DNA from 3 places in the Micromonospora sp. WMMD558 genome. Region 1 is predicted to be linked to each of the others. Evidence: riboswitches for the same ligand, from Rfam matches in the RefSeq annotation. Region 1 holds a riboswitch; each other region holds the start of a gene.
The links. A riboswitch is a leader RNA that binds a small molecule or an ion and turns the genes downstream of it on or off. The one in region 1 is predicted to bind S-adenosylmethionine.
Positions count from the first base shown of each region.

Region 2: it holds a riboswitch for S-adenosylmethionine, as region 1 does, so the genes downstream of both, thrC (threonine synthase) here and ACN26Y_RS22005 (ABC transporter substrate-binding protein) in region 1, are expected to answer to the same signal.
Region 3: it holds a riboswitch for S-adenosylmethionine, as region 1 does, so the genes downstream of both, ACN26Y_RS10055 (aminotransferase class V-fold PLP-dependent enzyme) here and ACN26Y_RS22005 (ABC transporter substrate-binding protein) in region 1, are expected to answer to the same signal.

Region 1 covers NZ_CP186061.1:4,646,922-4,652,042, reverse strand. Annotated here, with positions in the region: gene ACN26Y_RS22015 (glycoside hydrolase family 15 protein) at 1-1,738, opposite strand, end outside; gene ACN26Y_RS22010 (RraA family protein) at 1,932-2,624, shown strand; SAM riboswitch class IV at 2,706-2,818, shown strand; gene ACN26Y_RS22005 (ABC transporter substrate-binding protein) at 3,044-3,883, shown strand; gene ACN26Y_RS22000 (amino acid ABC transporter permease) at 3,973-4,746, shown strand; gene ACN26Y_RS21995 (amino acid ABC transporter ATP-binding protein) at 4,743-5,121, shown strand, end outside.
Region 2 covers NZ_CP186061.1:2,039,230-2,044,350, forward strand. Annotated here, with positions in the region: gene ACN26Y_RS09965 (ABC transporter permease) at 1-710, shown strand, start outside; gene ACN26Y_RS09970 (hypothetical protein) at 757-1,134, shown strand; gene ACN26Y_RS09975 (hypothetical protein) at 1,259-1,504, opposite strand; gene ACN26Y_RS09980 (winged helix-turn-helix domain-containing protein) at 1,812-2,039, shown strand; SAM riboswitch class I at 2,192-2,327, shown strand; gene thrC (threonine synthase) at 2,338-3,624, shown strand; gene ACN26Y_RS09990 (GNAT family N-acetyltransferase) at 3,908-4,927, shown strand; gene paaN (phenylacetic acid degradation protein PaaN) at 4,980-5,121, shown strand, end outside.
Region 3 covers NZ_CP186061.1:2,057,754-2,062,874, reverse strand. Annotated here, with positions in the region: gene ACN26Y_RS10065 (hypothetical protein) at 56-223, shown strand; gene ACN26Y_RS10060 (PrsW family intramembrane metalloprotease) at 249-1,697, opposite strand; SAM riboswitch class IV at 1,862-1,983, shown strand; gene ACN26Y_RS10055 (aminotransferase class V-fold PLP-dependent enzyme) at 2,028-3,290, shown strand; gene ACN26Y_RS10050 (FUSC family protein) at 3,300-4,505, opposite strand; gene ACN26Y_RS10045 (FAD-binding oxidoreductase) at 4,767-5,121, shown strand, end outside.

The DNA of each region.
Region 1 (5,121 bases):
CGCTGGCCGCGATCTCCTCGGAGTAGAGGCCGAGCGGGCTGGCGTAGGTGAACATCTTCTCGAGGGTCAGCCGGGCGTCGTCGAGCCGGCCGGACTCGGCGAGGGCCTGGACGTACCAGAACGTGCACATGGTGAAGGTGCTCTCGCTGCCGGCCAGGCCGTCCAGTGCCGCCTCCGGGTTGTAGCGGTAGACGAGGCTGTCGGAGACGAGCTCGGCGTCCATGGCGCGCAGGGTCGACTGCCACATCGGGTCGGTCGGCGACACGAAGCCGACGGCGGGCATGGCGAGCAGCGCCGCGTCCAGCACCTCGGTGCCGTAGTGCTGGACGAACGCCTGGCGGCCGGGGCGGAACCCCCTCGCCATGATCTGGTGGTAGATGTCGTCGCGGACGGCCGTCCAGCGGTTCGTGTCGCCGGGGCGTCCGTGCCGGTGCGCGAGCCGGACGGCCCGGTCGAGGGCGACCCAGGACATCAGCCGCCCGTACGTGAAGTCGTGCCGGCCACCGCGGGTCTCCCAGATCCCGTCCTCGGGCTGGTCCCAGTTGTCGCAGAGCCAGTCCACCAGGCGCGCGGTGTTCCGCCAGCCCTCGTGGCCCGGCTGCAGTCCCTGGCCGTCGGCGACGTGGAGAGCGTTGAGCGCCTCCCCGTAGATGTCGAGTTGCAGCTGGTTGGCGGCACCGTTGCCCACCCGCACCGGCGCCGAGCCGCGGTAGCCCTCGAAGTGGTCGAGCATTTCCTCGGCGAGGTCCGGTGAGCCGTCGACGCGGTACATGATCTGCAGTGGTCGATCGCTCTCCCCGGCGTCCCGGACTCGGTCGTTGACCCAGCGCATGTACTGCATCGCCTCGTCCTTGAAGCCCAGGCACAGGAGCGAGTGCACCGAGAAGGACGCGTCGCGGATCCAGGTGTAGCGGTAGTCCCAGTTGCGGACGCCGCCGATGTGCTCGGGCAGCCCCGCGGTGGGGGCGGCGATCAGCGCCCCGGTGGGCGCGTACGTCATGAGCTTGAGGGTCATCGCGGACCGCTCCACCATCTCCCGCCAGCGGCCGGTGTACCGGGAGCGGCCCAGCCAGCGCCGCCAGAAGTCGCGGGTCTCCTCGAGCAGCTCCCGCGCCTCGCCGGGGCTGTAGGCGCCGGGCGGATCCGGCGATTCGCCGGTCTCCAGGTGGATGCCCCCGGCCTCGCCCTCGTGCAGGGTGGCGATGAGACACAGGCCGTCCTCGCTGCGCCGGCGTTCGTGCTCCTCGGACAGCCGTTCCGCGTAGCGGATGGGACTCAGGGCGAGGGAGAGCGTGGAACTGCGCAGGATGCTGCCGTTGGGGTGCACCTCGAGCTGGTAGGCATCACGGCCGTAGTTGAACCGGGGCCGGCAGTCGAGCCGGAACCGCATGCTGCCCCGAACCATGCGGAGCAGCCGCACCAGGCGGTGCCGGTCGGTCGGTCGGTCTCCCGCCACCGGCATGAAGTCCACCAGCTCACCCACGCCGTCCGCGCTCATGAACCGGGTGATCAGGATCGCCGTGCCGGGCAGGTAGAGCTGCTTGCTCACGTAGTCGACGCCGTCCGGCACGATCTGGAAGTAGCCACCCCGGTGCCGGTCCAGCAGTCCGCCGAAGATGCTCGGCGAGTCGAACCGCGGGGCGCAGAACCAGTCGATCGTGCCGTCCATGCTCACCAGCGCCGCGGTCTGCAGGTCGCCGATCAGCCCGTGCGCCTCCACGGCAGGGTACGAGTCCACCCGACCTCCCCAGGTCCCTTTCCGACCGCGCGACTACCCCCGACCTCGCCCGGCACACCTCGCATCGGGTCCGGGCACGGAAGCCGGCGCGAGCCGGTCCGGGCTCGGGCCAGCGGCCGGAGATTGGATCTCGCTCCGCCACCGCTGTCCGTCCCTACGATGGGTGCTCGACCGCCCCGAGGGAGGACGTCGGATGCCGGAGCCGTTCACCGACCTGTCCACGCCGCTGGTGGCCGACGCGTGCGTACGGCTGGGGGTGCCGCTGCGGGCCGCGCCCGCCGGGATCCGGCCGGTCGTCGCCGGCCAGCGCCTCGCGGGGCGGGTGCTGCCGGTCCGCCACCACGGAAGCGTGGACGTGTTCCTGGAGGCGTACACCCGGGCGGCGCCCGGTGAGGTGCTGGTGATCGACAACGCCGGGCGGACGGACGAGGCGTGCGTGGGTGACCTGGCGGTGCTGGAGGCCGCGGCGGCCGGGGTCGCCGGGCTGGTGGTGTGGGGCCTGCACCGCGACACCCCCGAGCTGGTGGAGATCGGCGTGCCGGTCTTCAGCTACGGCGCCCTGCCGCTGGGCCCGATGCGACTCGACGACCGGGATCCCGAGACGCTGACCAGCGCCCGGGTCGGCCCGCACGTGGTCGACGGCGCGGACCTGGTGCTGGCGGACGACGACGGGGTGCTGTTCGTCCCGGCCGCCCGGGCCGAGGAGGTGTCCGCGACCGCCGAGCGGATCCGCCGCACCGAGCGCGTCCAGGCCCAACGCATCCGGGCCGGCGAGACGCTGCGGGAGCAGACCGCCTTCGCGGAGTACCTGGCCCGCCGCGACGCCGACCCGGGGTACACGTTCCGGGCGCACCTGCGCCGGGTCGGCGGGGCCATCGAGGAGTGACGAATCCGCAGGCCCGGCGGCACGTGAGGGTGGTCATAACGGCTGGACGGCGGATCGTCACGCGCTGCTAGTGTCGGTCCAGGTCATGAGCGCCAGCGTGAAGCCCCGGCTTGCTGGCCGGCAACCCTCGTCCACGTAGGGGTGCCCCGGGTGAGGACCGGGCACCGGAGCGGGCTCCGGTGCAAGCGTGGCCTGGCACCCCAGGTCAGCACCGACCTGGAGGAGAGCCGTGTCCGTCCGCACCGTCGCCCCGCCAGCCCTGACCCGGCGTCGTCACGTCGACATGATGCGGGTCTGCAGCGCCGCGTGTAGCTGAGCGCCCCACTCCCTCGCACCGAACCATCCCAGCGGTCCGCCCACCGGCGCACCGCCGGCGGCGCACGCCCGTGCCCGCCCGGACAACCCTCTCGGAGACACCTGTGCGATTCCTTCCTGCCCTGACCCGGGCCGCCGCCCTCGCCGTCGCCGCCGTCCTCGGCGCCGCCACCCTCACCGCCTGCGGCGGTGACGACGCCACCGGCTCGGCGAACAACCCGTACGGCCTGCTCCAGCCCGGCGTGCTGCGGGCCGGCACGCTCACCGACGCACCGCCGAACGTCTACCTGAAGGACGGGACGTTCACCGGTTTCGACAACGACCTGCTGGTCGCGGCGGCCGACCGGATCGGCCTGAAGGTGGAGTTCGTCGGCACCGACTTCTCGGCGCTGCTCGCCCAGGTGGCGAACCGCAAGTTCGATGTCGGAAGCTCGTCGATCACCATCACCGAGGCGCGGAAGAGGACCGTCGACTTCGGCAACGGCTACGACTTCGGCTACTTCGGACTCGACGTACCGGCCGGCTCCACCATCACCGGCTTCGACCAGCTCGAGGGCAGGCGGGTGGTGGTCGTCCAGGGCACCGTGCAGGACGACTACGCCACCCGTAAGGGCCTCGACCCGGTGCGGGTGCCGGACTACAACGGCGCGATCAACCAGCTCAAGGCGGGCACCGCCGACGCGTGGATCGCCCCGGCGGAGATCGGCGACGCGTCCGCCGTGGAGAGCAACGGCAAGATCAGGGTGGCGGCCAAGGAGCTCAGCCCGGCCCCGACCGCGTACGCGTTCGCCAAGGACAACGACAAGCTGCGCGCGGCCCTCGACAAGGCGCTCGACGAGGTCATCGCCGACGGCACCTGGAGCCGGCTGCAGCAGCAGTACTACCCCGGCCGACCGATCCCGCCGGACTTCAAGCCCGGCAGCGGCACGGTACCGGTCGGCTGACAAGGAAGGGCCCCTTGTTAACGCCTGGCGAGGTGAAGGGGCCCCTTCTTAACAGGAGAGAGCGAGCGGGGCGGTAGGAGAGGCGACTGATGGATCCGTTGAGCACCCTGTGGGAGACCTTCTTCGACTGGGACTCCATGCGCGAGGCGCTGCCCGAGATGCTGACCGTCGGGCTGCCCAACACGCTGATCCTGGCGGTCTCCGCCGCCCTGCTCGGCTCGGTGCTGGGCATGCTGCTGGCGGTCGCGGGCATCTCGCGTACGCGATGGTTGCGCTGGCCGGCCCGCGTCTACACCGACGTCTTCCGCGGCCTGCCGGCGGCGGCGACGATCCTCCTGATCGGCGTCGGGCTGGCGCCACTGGGGATGGAGGTGTGGGGCCCGAACCCGTACCCGCTCGGCATCCTGGCGCTGTCGCTGATCGCGGCGGCGTACATCGGGGAGATCTTCCGGTCCGGCATCCAGTCGGTGGAGGCCGCCCAACTGGACGCCGCCCGGGCCCTCGGCTTCTCGTGGGCCGAGGCGATGCGGGTGGTGATCATCCCGCAGGGCGTCCGCCGCGTGCTGCCCGCGTGGGTCAACCAGCTCATCGCGCTGATCAAGGACTCCAGCCTGGTGTACTTCCTCGGCCTGCTGGCCAGCCAGCGGGAGCTGTTCCGGATCGGGCAGGACTACGCGGCGAACACCGGCAACCAGTCGGCGCTGCTGCTGGCCGGCCTGTTCTACCTGGCGCTGACCGTGCCGTTGACCCATGCGGTCAACTGGATCGACCGGCGGCTGCGGCACGGGCGTCCGGCCGGCCCACCCGGTGACGAGGACGGCGACCTGGCGCCCGCCGGCGCGGTGGAGGGGAGCCCCCGATGAGTACGTCGGTCAGTGTGAGCCTCCGCGACGTGCACCTCGCGTTCGGCGCGAACCGCGTGCTGCGCGGCGTCGACCTGGATGTGCCGCGCGGGGCGACCGCCTGCGTGATCGGCCCGTCGGGCTCCGGCAAGTCCACGTTGCTGCGGACGGTCAACCGGCTGATCGAGCCGGACCGCGGTGACGTGCTCCTCGACGGCCGCAGCGTGCTGGGCGACGACCCGGACCGGTTGCGGCAGCGGGTCGGCATGGTGTTCCAGCAGTTCAACCTGTTCCCGCACATGAGCGTGCTGCGCAACGTCACCCTCGCGCTCCGGCGGATCCGGAAGCTGTCCGAGGACGAGGCCGTCGCGGTGGCCCGGCACGAGTTGGACCGGG
Region 2 (5,121 bases), 2.6 Mb from region 1:
TCGACTCGGGCGACGACGACGACAACGGGCGCGGCGAGTTCGGCAGCCTGATCGAGTTCGCCACCACCGGAGGGCTGAACTTCACCCTGTTCACCATCTTCGTCTCGGCGTCGTTCCTGCTGGTGGTCGTGGTGGCGCTGTTCTGCGGTGACACCGTGGCGAGCGAGGCGAGCTGGGGAAGCCTGCGCTACCTGCTCGCCGTGCCGGTGCCGCGGGCCCGGCTGCTCGCGGTGAAGCTGCTGGTCGCGCTCGCGTACTCGGCCCTGGCCCTGCTGCTGCTCGCCGGCACCGCCCTGCTGCTGGGCACCCTGCGCTACGGGTGGGAGCCGCTGCGCAGCACCGTCGCCGCCCAGCTGGAGCCGGGCGAGGGGCTGCTGCGGCTGCTGGCGGTGCTCGGGTACCTGGCCGTCGTACTCCTCGTGGTGGCCGGCCTGGCGTTCCTGCTGTCGGTGTCGACGGACGCCGCGCTCGGCGCGGTCGGCGGCGCGGTGCTGCTGTGGATCCTGTCCAGCATCCTCGACCAGATCACCGCCCTCGGCGTGCTGCGCACCTTCCTTCCGACGCACTACAGCACCGCCTGGCTGGGACTGCTGTCGACGCCCGTGCAGACCGACGACGTGGTGCGCGGCTGTATCTCCGCGATCAGCTACGCGACCCTCTTCTGGGGTCTGGCCTTCTGGCGCTTCACCCGCAAGGACGTCGTGTCCTAGCCGGCACGGGGAGGCGCTTGGGCCCTGGAGGCTGCGACGATGAGGCGTGGCCGAGGAAGCGGAAACGTTCGGACGCTGGGCCCGCGGAAGTGACGACCAGCTCACGTACGTCCCTGCATCGGACCAGACCGTCTCGATCCGGTCGGCACTTCATGTGTCCGTCGTCGGCCTCGCTGTCGCGTCCTTAGCCGCCCTTGTCCCGTGGTTCGCGGAGTTCGGTCTCATCCTCGGGTGGGCAGCGCTGGGCGTGTCGGTCAGCCGGCAGCATCGCCGGTGGCGGTGGGCGCTGACCGCGCTGGTCGTTGCCGGTCTAGCCGCCGCCGTGACGACCCGGTTGGTGGTCCGGCATCTGCCGCTTCCCTGGTCGGAACTCCTCCCCTCCGGCCTCGGCATGCTGGTGGCAGCCTCGCCTACGCGGCGGTGACCAATCGCCGTTAGAGACCTCGGATGGCTCGGCCCTGGCGGGGCCCCTGCTTTCCAAGACCCTGATGTAACCCACGCAGGCGGCCCGCCAGACTGGCTGCTTTGGAGCTGAGCCGGATACGTCATCAGGCCGCCGAGCAGTCGCCGTGGTGGTCGGCGCGGCGGGTGCAGCGGAGACCGCCGGGCAGGCGGTGGTCGCACCAGACGCGGGTACGCAGAAACTGGCGATCCTCCTCGCTCAGCGTTGCCTCGCCGAAGTCGAGGACGGTGACGTGCCCGAGCGAGTCGCGTAGCGCCTCGGCCAGCGTGATCGCCGCGTCCTGGCTGGTCAGCGTCGTGGGCAGGTGGATGATCCAGCGTGGCGCGTCCATCGCACTCCTCTTCGCTGGTCGGGGGGCATCGAGGCGGGCGGGGGCGGACGGCAACCGCCCGGGTGGCTGCCGTCCGGAGCCCGGCACCCGCCCCGGGCCGGCTCATGGGTGCTGACCGACGTTCTTGAGCGCCGGGGCGACCGGCCGTGCCGCCCCGGCAACCCGGGCGTCCACCCGGGTGAATCCGCCCTGGTGCCAACCCGGACGACTCGGCTCGATGCTATTCAACCTAGTGACATAGGTCAACGATGTTCTTGAGGTTCGTCGCGGTCGGGTGATCAGATGGAGGTGCCAACCCGGAGGATTCATGCCCGCCATCCCGCTCAGCTACGTCGATATCGCCGCCGACATCACGGCGCGCATCCAGGCCGGTGAGTACCGGCCCGGCGACAAGCTGCCCTCGTACTCGAAGCTCGCCGACCTGTACTCGGTGTCGTTCTCGACCGCGGCCCGGGCCGTGGCGCTACTCCGCGATCGCGGCGTCGTCATCGGGTCGCCCGGGCGCGGCGTCTATGTTCGCGAGCGCGCCGAGTAGCTTCCCGCTCGACCGATCGCACAGATGGATCAGCTCCAAAGCGCGCCAACCGCGGTCTTCGTCCCTGCGGAGTAGGTCACATCTGGCCACAGCGTGGGAACGAGCGGTGGACAGCCGGCTGGCGATGCTTAGACTCGGCGACACAACTGCATACCTCATCCAGAGGGGCTGAGGGATACGGCCCGACGACGCCCCGGCAACCACCCCGCGTGCTCATCGCAGAGCGACCGGCGGGGCAGGTGCCAATTCCGTCCCCGCCGCAGAGCGCGACGCGGGGGAAGATGAGAGGAATCTCGACATGACGTCGACGCTCGCCGCCTCCGGCATCGACACCGCCGCCGGCCCCGCCCGCGCCCTGGTCTGCCGCGCCTGTTCGGCCCGCTACCCGCTCGTCGCCCAGCACGCCTGCTACGAGTGTTTCGGCCCGCTGGAGGTCGACTACGACGCGGCCGCCCTCGCCGCCGTCACCCGCGAGCGGATCGAGGCGGGCCCGCAGAACATCTGGCGGTACGCCGCGCTGCTCCCCGCCGGTCAGGACCCGGCCACCCGGGTCACCCTCGACCCCGGGCTGACCCCCCTGGTGGCCGCGCCGCACCTCGCCGCCGAGCTGGGCATCACCGCGCCGCTGTGGGTCAAGGACGACAGCGCCAACCCGACGCACTCCTTCAAGGACCGGGTGGTCTCGGTGGCGCTGACCGCCGCGCGGGCGCTCGGCTTCAGCCGGTTCGCCTGCGCCTCCACCGGCAACCTGGCCAACTCGGTCGCCGCGCACGCGGCCCGCGCCGGCGCGCCGTCGGTGGTCTTCATCCCCAGCGACCTGGAGCAGGGCAAGGTGATCACCACCGCCGTGTACGGGGGTGACCTGGTCGCCATCGACGGGTCGTACGACGACGTGAACCGGCTCTGCGGCGAGCTGGTGGAGACCGACGAGTTCGAGGACACGGCGTTCGTCAACGTGAACGTGCGCCCCTACTACGCCGAGGGGTCGAAGACGCTCGGGTACGAGGTGGCCGAACAGCTCGGCTGGCGGATCCCCGCCCAGGTGGTGATCCCGATGGCCTCGGGCGAGCTGCTGACGAAGATCGACAAGGCGTTCAGCGAACTCGTCGAGATCGGGCTGGTGGAGGCCCCGGCCGGCGGCTGGAAGGTGTTCGGCGCGCAGTCGGCCGGCTGCAACCCGATCGCCACCGCGCTGCACGCCGGCAGCGACACCATCACCCCGGTCAAGCCGACCGGCATCGCGAAGTCGCTGAACATCGGCGACCCGGCCGCCGGCCTGTACGCCCTCGAAGCGGTCCGGCGCACCGGGGGCTGGATGGAGTACGTCGACGACGACGAGATCCGCGCCGGCATCCAACAGCTCGCCCGGACCACCGGCGTCTTCGCCGAGACGGCCGGCGGGGTGACCGTGGCCGTGCTGCGCAAGCTCGTCGAGTCCGGCCGCCTCGACCCGGCCGCCGAGACGGTCGTCTTCAACACCGGCGAGGGCCTGAAGACGCTCGACGCCGTCGCCGGCCAGGTCGGCCCCACCCACCGGATCAAACCGTCCCTCCGCGCCGCCCGCGACGCCGGCCTCCTCGGCTGACCGATCACCGACGTGGGCGCGAATCACCCGAACGGGGGATCGGGCGATCCGCGCAGTAATCGGCTTTTCGCACTGAGTGCAGGAAACGCACCGTCCAGGACTTGACGACAGCAACCGGGCGGCGCAAGATGCTCCGTGCGGGAGGGCGTTTCGCCGGAGACTTTGCGAAGTTCTTACGACCCAGCGCCGGAGGCGTTGTGCGATCGTCCCTCCCGACCACGTCCGATCGGGGCCGGCGGAAAACCGCTGGCCCCGATCGCGTTTTCGGCGCACGCTCGCTCCCATGAGCATCGCCGTCACCCCGTACGACGCCGCCGACCCGGCCGCGATCGACGAGGCGCACCGCATCACCGCCGCGGTCGCCACCGTCGACCTGCCCGACTTCCCGGTCCAGACCCGGGACGAGTTCGCCGCGTACGCCCGCCACCCGATGCCGGGCTACGTCGTGACCCGCGCGCTGGCCCGGCTCGACGGCGTGGCGGCCGGGCACCTCGAAGTGCGGTTCCCGCAACTCGACAACACGGACAACGCCAGCGTGGACCTGGTCGTCCACCCGGAGCACCGGCGCCGGGGTGTGGGTCGGGCGCTGCTCGCGTACGCCGTCGAGGTGGCCCGGGAGCACGGCCGCAAGCGGCTCTACTGCGACACCGTGGTGGCGCTGCCGGACGGGCCGGCGCGCCCGGAGGCCGGCGCGGCCTTCGCCGCGGCCGCCGGGGCCCACGCCGCCCTGGCCGAGGTTCGGCGCCGGCTGGACGTCACGGCGCTCGACCACGCCGCCCTGGACGCGCTGCTGGCCGGCGCACGCGCCCGCTCCGCCGGCTACCGCGCGGTGGGCTGGCACGGTCCGGTTCCGGAGGAGTACGTCGCCGACGTCGCCCGGCTGGAGAGCCGGATGAACACCGACGCGCCGATCGGCGACCTGACGCTGGAGGCGGAGAACATCGACGCCGGGCGGATCCGGGCGACCGAGGCGGCGCTGTCGGCCCGGGGACGGCGCACCTACCACTACGGCGCGGTGGACGAGGCGAGCGGCCGGCTGGTCGCCTGGACCATGGTCGACGTCAGCCCCGGCTCGCCGTGGCACGCCTGGCAGCAGACCACCATCGTCGACCCCGACCACCGGGGCCACCGCCTGGGCCTCCTCGTCAAGATCGAGAATCTCCGGTTCGCGCTTGCGAACGAACCACAGCTCCGCGCCGTCGACACCTGGAACGCGGCGGTCAACCAGCACATGATCCGGATCAACGAGCAGATCGGCTTCCGGCCGGTCGACGGCTGGACGGACTGGCAGTTGACGATCTGAGTTGTGACACGCCACTACTGATCGTGCGGGTTTCTGTTGCATGATGGCGGGCATGACGGAGACCCCGCACCCCCTGTACGACCGGCACGCCGACACCCTCACCCGTGCGCTGACCGCCATCTCGGAACGCGGGTACTGGTCCGCCTACCCGGAGTCACCCAGCCCGCGGGTGTACGGCGAGACCGCCGCCGCCG
Region 3 (5,121 bases), 2.6 Mb from region 1:
TTTGCGCTGCTCCTTCCCGGGAAGCCAGCCGCACCAGCGGCCCTGGGGAGGGACGATGCCGGAGTTGATCAAGAAATTGCTGTTCTGGGGCTTCATCGCGTTCTTGATCTATTTCATGGCGTTCCGGCCCGAGGGCGCGGCGGAGATGTTCAAGGCGATCGGCGCCGGCCTGGTAGCGATCTTCCAGGGTTTCGGGGACTTCCTCACCAGCCTGATGACCTGAGCGCCGGCGCTCCGCCCCGGGCGGCTCAGTGACCGGCGTGCGGCCACGGAGCCGGCGGGCGGACGCCGTACCAGCCGGGCGGCGGGCCGTAGCCGGGCGGGAAAGCGGGGGGTGGCGGGGCCAGTACGACGGGAATCGGGACGACCGGCTCGTCCGGGGCGTCCACGGGTCGCTGGGAGCCGTCCGGGAAGCGCAGGTGGTACCGGTGCCCGTCCCAGACGCCGACCGGCGCCTGCGGATCCCGGCCCACGAAGTACGCCCGGTAGCCGGCGATCGTCTGGAGCAGGTGCCGTTCCTCCGCGGCCGCCCGCTCCCGGTCGACGGGCCGGCGGTCCAGACCGCGCCGCATCTCGTCGCGGAGCAGCGCGAGCCGGGTCGCCGCGAACTGGTACCCGCGCATCGCCTTCAGGCCCGCGTCGCCGCTTACCCGCTTGGCCCACACCCGGGCCGCGTGCCGGCGCCCGAGGCTGCTGAGCGCCGCCACCTCCGGCGGGGTGAGCCAGCCGGCCCGGACGTAGTCCGGCAGGGTGCGCTCGGTGAGCCGCCCCTCCCAGGACCGTAGCCAGACGGCGAGCCCCACCATGCCGAAGAAGATCGGCACCATCACGCCGATGAAGCCGTACAGCAGGATCAGCGGCTGGCCGGTGGCCTGGGTGAGGGTGGGCAGCAGGTTCCAGGCGCCGTGCAGCATCATCGCCAGCAGCAGGCCGGCGACCGGTGCGAGCACCCGTACCCGCCGGTCGGCCGCACGGGCGGCGATGCCGAGGCCCACGCCGGTCATCGACGTGAAGAGCGGGTGGGCGAACCCGAAGAGCAGGATCCGCACGATGAAGATCGCGATGACCTGCTGCGTCCCGGTCGCCGGGCCGTACCGTTCCACACCGGTCGCGTACCCGTAGCCGCCGAGGTACAGGATGTTCTCCACCATGGCGAAGCCGATCGCGGAGAGCCCGCAGTAGACCAGGGCGTCGGTGATGCCGGAGAACTCCCGGCGCCGGAAGATCAGCAGGAGGATCGGCCCGAGCGCCTTGGTCAACTCCTCGATGAACGGCGCGACCAGCACCGCGGTGAGCGTGGTCGGGAGGTTCAGCCGCTCGAACGAGTCGGCGGCGAAGTTGTTCACCGTCAGGGAGGCGGCGGTGGAGACGAACGCCCCCCAGGCGAAGCAGAAGATCAGGTACTTCAGTGGCTCCGGCTCGTACCGGTCGAGCCAGAGGAAGCAGGACACCAGCACCGGAACCGGCAGGACCGCCGCGATGACCCCGATCAGCAGCGCCTCGCCGCCGAGGCTCTCGCCGAGGGTCCAGACCATGAAGACCGCACAGCCGGCGATGAAGAGGATCACCACGGCCAGCACCAGGGCGCGTACCCAGCTGACCCGACGCCGGGGGGCCTTCGTCAGGCCCTCGGCCGGCGGGGGGACAGGGGCGGCGGTCGGCGGCGGCGGGGCCGCGCCGGGCGGGGTGTCGGCCATGCCGTCAGCGTAGTCACCGCCGGCCCGCCGGCCCGCCGGACCGGCCGCACCGCCGGCCCGCCGGACCGGCCGCACCGCCGGCCCGCCGGACCGGCCGCACCGCCGGCCGGCCGGACCGCCGGCCGGCCGGACCGGCCGCACCGGGGACCGCTATGCTGCCGGCAGGTCACGAGCGCCAGCGTCAAGCCCCGGCTTGCTGGCCGGCAACCCTCGTCGAGGTTCGCGGTGGGGTGCCCCGGGTGATGACCGGGCCCGGCCCGATCCGTGTGCTGGGCAAGCGCGGACCCCGCCCGTGTGCCCACCCGGGGTCCCTGGACCCGGAGGTGCCGCATGACCCTCACTCTCGTACCCCCGCCGGTGCCGTCGCGGGCGGCGGCCGGGCCGCTCGACGTGCTCGGCGTACCCGGTCAGATCAACCTCGACTACGCGGCCACCGCGCCCTGCGCGCGGGCCGCGGCCGACGCGGTGGCGGAGCTGCTGCCCTGGTACGCGAGCGTGCACCGGGGCGCCGGGGCGCTGTCGCGGCGCTGCACGCTGGCCTACGAGCGGGCCCGGCAGACGGTCGGCGACTTCGTCGGCGCCCGGGCGGACGACCACGTGGTCTTCACCCGGAACACCACGGACGCGCTCAACCTGCTGGCCCGGGCGCTGCCGCCCGGGGCCACGGTGGTGACGTTCGGCGGGGAACACCACGCCAACCTGCTGCCCTGGCCGCGCGGCTCGGTACGGCTGCCGGTGCCGGAGGACCCGGCCGGGGCGGTCCGCGCGCTCGACGCCGCCCTCGGCGAGCTGCGCCGGGGCACCACCCCCGACCGGGACCTGCCGGTGCTGGTCGCGGTGACCGGGGCGAGCAACGTGACCGGCGAGCGGTGGCCGGTCGCCGAGCTGGCCCGGGTGGCCCGCCGGCATTGGGCCCGGATCGCGGTGGACGCCGCCCAGCTCGCCCCGCACGCCCCCGTCGACCTCCACGTTCTCGACGTCGACTACCTGGCCGTCTCCGGCCACAAGCTGTACGCGCCGTTCGGCGCGGGCGTCCTCGTCGGGCGGGCCGACTGGCTGGACGCGGCACCGCCGTACCTGGCGGGTGGCGGGGCGACCAGCCACGTCGGGGCGGCCACCCACGACGTCCGGTGGGCGACCGGGCCGGCCCGGCACGAGGCCGGCACCCCGAACCTCCTCGGCGCGGTGGCCCTCGCCGCGGTGTGCGGCGCGCTCAGCGGAGCCGACCGCGCCGCGCTCCACGACGCCGAGCAGGCGCTGCTGGCCCGGCTGCGCGACGGCATCGCGGCGCTGCCGCACGTGGTGGAGCTGCGCACCTTCGGCCCGGACGCGCCGCGGGTGGGGATCGCCTCGTTCGTGGTGGCCGGCCGGGACTCGGCCGAGGTCGCGGCCCACCTCGCCGCGCATCACGACATCGGGGTACGCGACGGCCTGTTCTGCGCCCACCCGCTCGCCCGCCGCCTGCTCACCGAGGCGGCCGGGCGCAGCGGCCGGCGTGACCTGCCGCCGACGGCGCTCCGGGCCAGCATCGGCCTGGGCAGCACCGAGGAGCACGTGGACGCGCTGCTCGCCGCGCTCGCCACGCTGGGCTGAACCCTCCGGTCAGCCGATCGGCGGGGCGGTGGGCGGCTTCGGGCCGCCCTCCGCCGGTTCGGCCGGCCGCCCCGGCGACTGCTCCAGCTCGCCGAAGGACCGACGGATCCAGCGGTTCGCCTCCTCCTGGCTGATGCCGGAGGCGACCAGCAGGTCGCTCGCGGTGGTACGCACCTGCGCGACCACCACGCTGCCGGAGAAGCCCACGCCCTCCGCGTACGCGCGGCCGGCCTCGCTGACCGCGCGCAGTGACCGCTCGCGGGCCTTCTCGGCCTCCTCCCCGACGGCGAACTCGTGCTTGAGCAGCCGCACCGACTCGGCGAGGTGGGCAACCGCGTCCGGCATCGGGTCGGGGATCGGCTCCTCGTCCTCGATGAGCGTGACGGCGCGCCGGATCAGGGTGCCGCTGTTGCGCATCGCGCGGTCGATCGGGTCGGCCGCCTCCGAGTAGTGCGCGAGTTCGTTGCGCCGGTGCCAGCGCGCCGGCGACAGCATCGCGGTCTCCTTGGCGCCCTCGATCGCCTCGCCGAACGCGGCCAGCTCCTCCTTGTTGTCGCGCAGCCGTTCCAACGCCCGCTGGACCTTGTCCCGGTCCCGTTCGCGCAGCCCGTCGGCGGCGCCGTCGAGCTGCGCGGCGAGCAGGTCCAGCGCGGGGCGGGCGGCCCGGTTGAGCACCCGCAGCGGGTTGAGCGGCAGCAGCAACGCGGTGACCAGCAGGGCGATGCCACCGCCGACGAACGCGTCGACGAACCGGGGTATCTCCAGGTTCTCCGTCTGCGGGCTGAGCGTCACGATCAGCACGGCGGTGGCCGCCGCCTGGATGACGATGGCCACGCTGGCCCCGGCGAAGACGGTCAGGATGATCGCCGAGGTCACGACGAGGCCGAGCTGCCAGGCGCCGGTGCCCAGCAGGTAGATGAGGAGGTCGCCGAGGGCCACCCCGACCGCCACCCCGACGATCAGCTCGACCGTCCGCCGGAACCGCTGGCCCACCGAGACGGCCAGGGTGCCGACCGCCGAGATCGGCGCGAAGACGGGCTGCGGGTTGCCGAGCAGCTCGTGCGCCGCGAGCCAGGACAGCCCGGCGGCGAGTCCGGCCTGGACGGCGAGGCCCATCGCCATGCGGACGCGGTGCAGGCGGTCGTGCAGGGTCGCCTTCCCACGGTGGTGCAGCTGGTTCACCGCCTCGGCGATCCGCGCGCCGTCGACGTCCACGCCGCCGCCGCGCAACCCGAACCGTTGCGCCATCGAGGGTCGGTCGTTCCGGGCCACGGCGGGTACTACCCGTGCCGAGCCGTCCCAATCCCTGCGGTATCCGAAGCGTCCCCGCTCAGGGTACGCGGCGGACTCGCCGGCGGGACCGGTCTCCTCGACCGCTGGCGAGGTCGTCAGAGGGGATCCGGGGGCCGGAAGTACAAGATCGTGAGGGCGGGGAGCGGGTTGATGATCAGTTGGCCCGGGTCGTAGCCTCGGCGCATGGGTCCCCTCCTCGACGAACTGCGTGCCGCGCTCGGCGCCGACGCGGTGCTGACCGATCCGGACCTGCTCCGGATGCACGAACGGGACGAGGCGGACCTCTGCGCCTCCGGCACGCCCCTCGTGGTCACCCGTCCGCGTGACACCGCCCAGGTGGCGGCTGTCGTCCGGACGGCGGCCCGGCACGGCGTACCCGTGGTGCCGCAGGGAGCTCGCACCGGGCTGGCCGGCGCGGCGAACGCGGTCGACGGCGCCGTGGTGATCAGCACGGCGGCGCTGGACGCGATCCTGGAGATCGACCCGGTCAGCCGGATCGCCGTGGTGCAGCCCGGGGTGGTCAACGCGACGCTCGCCG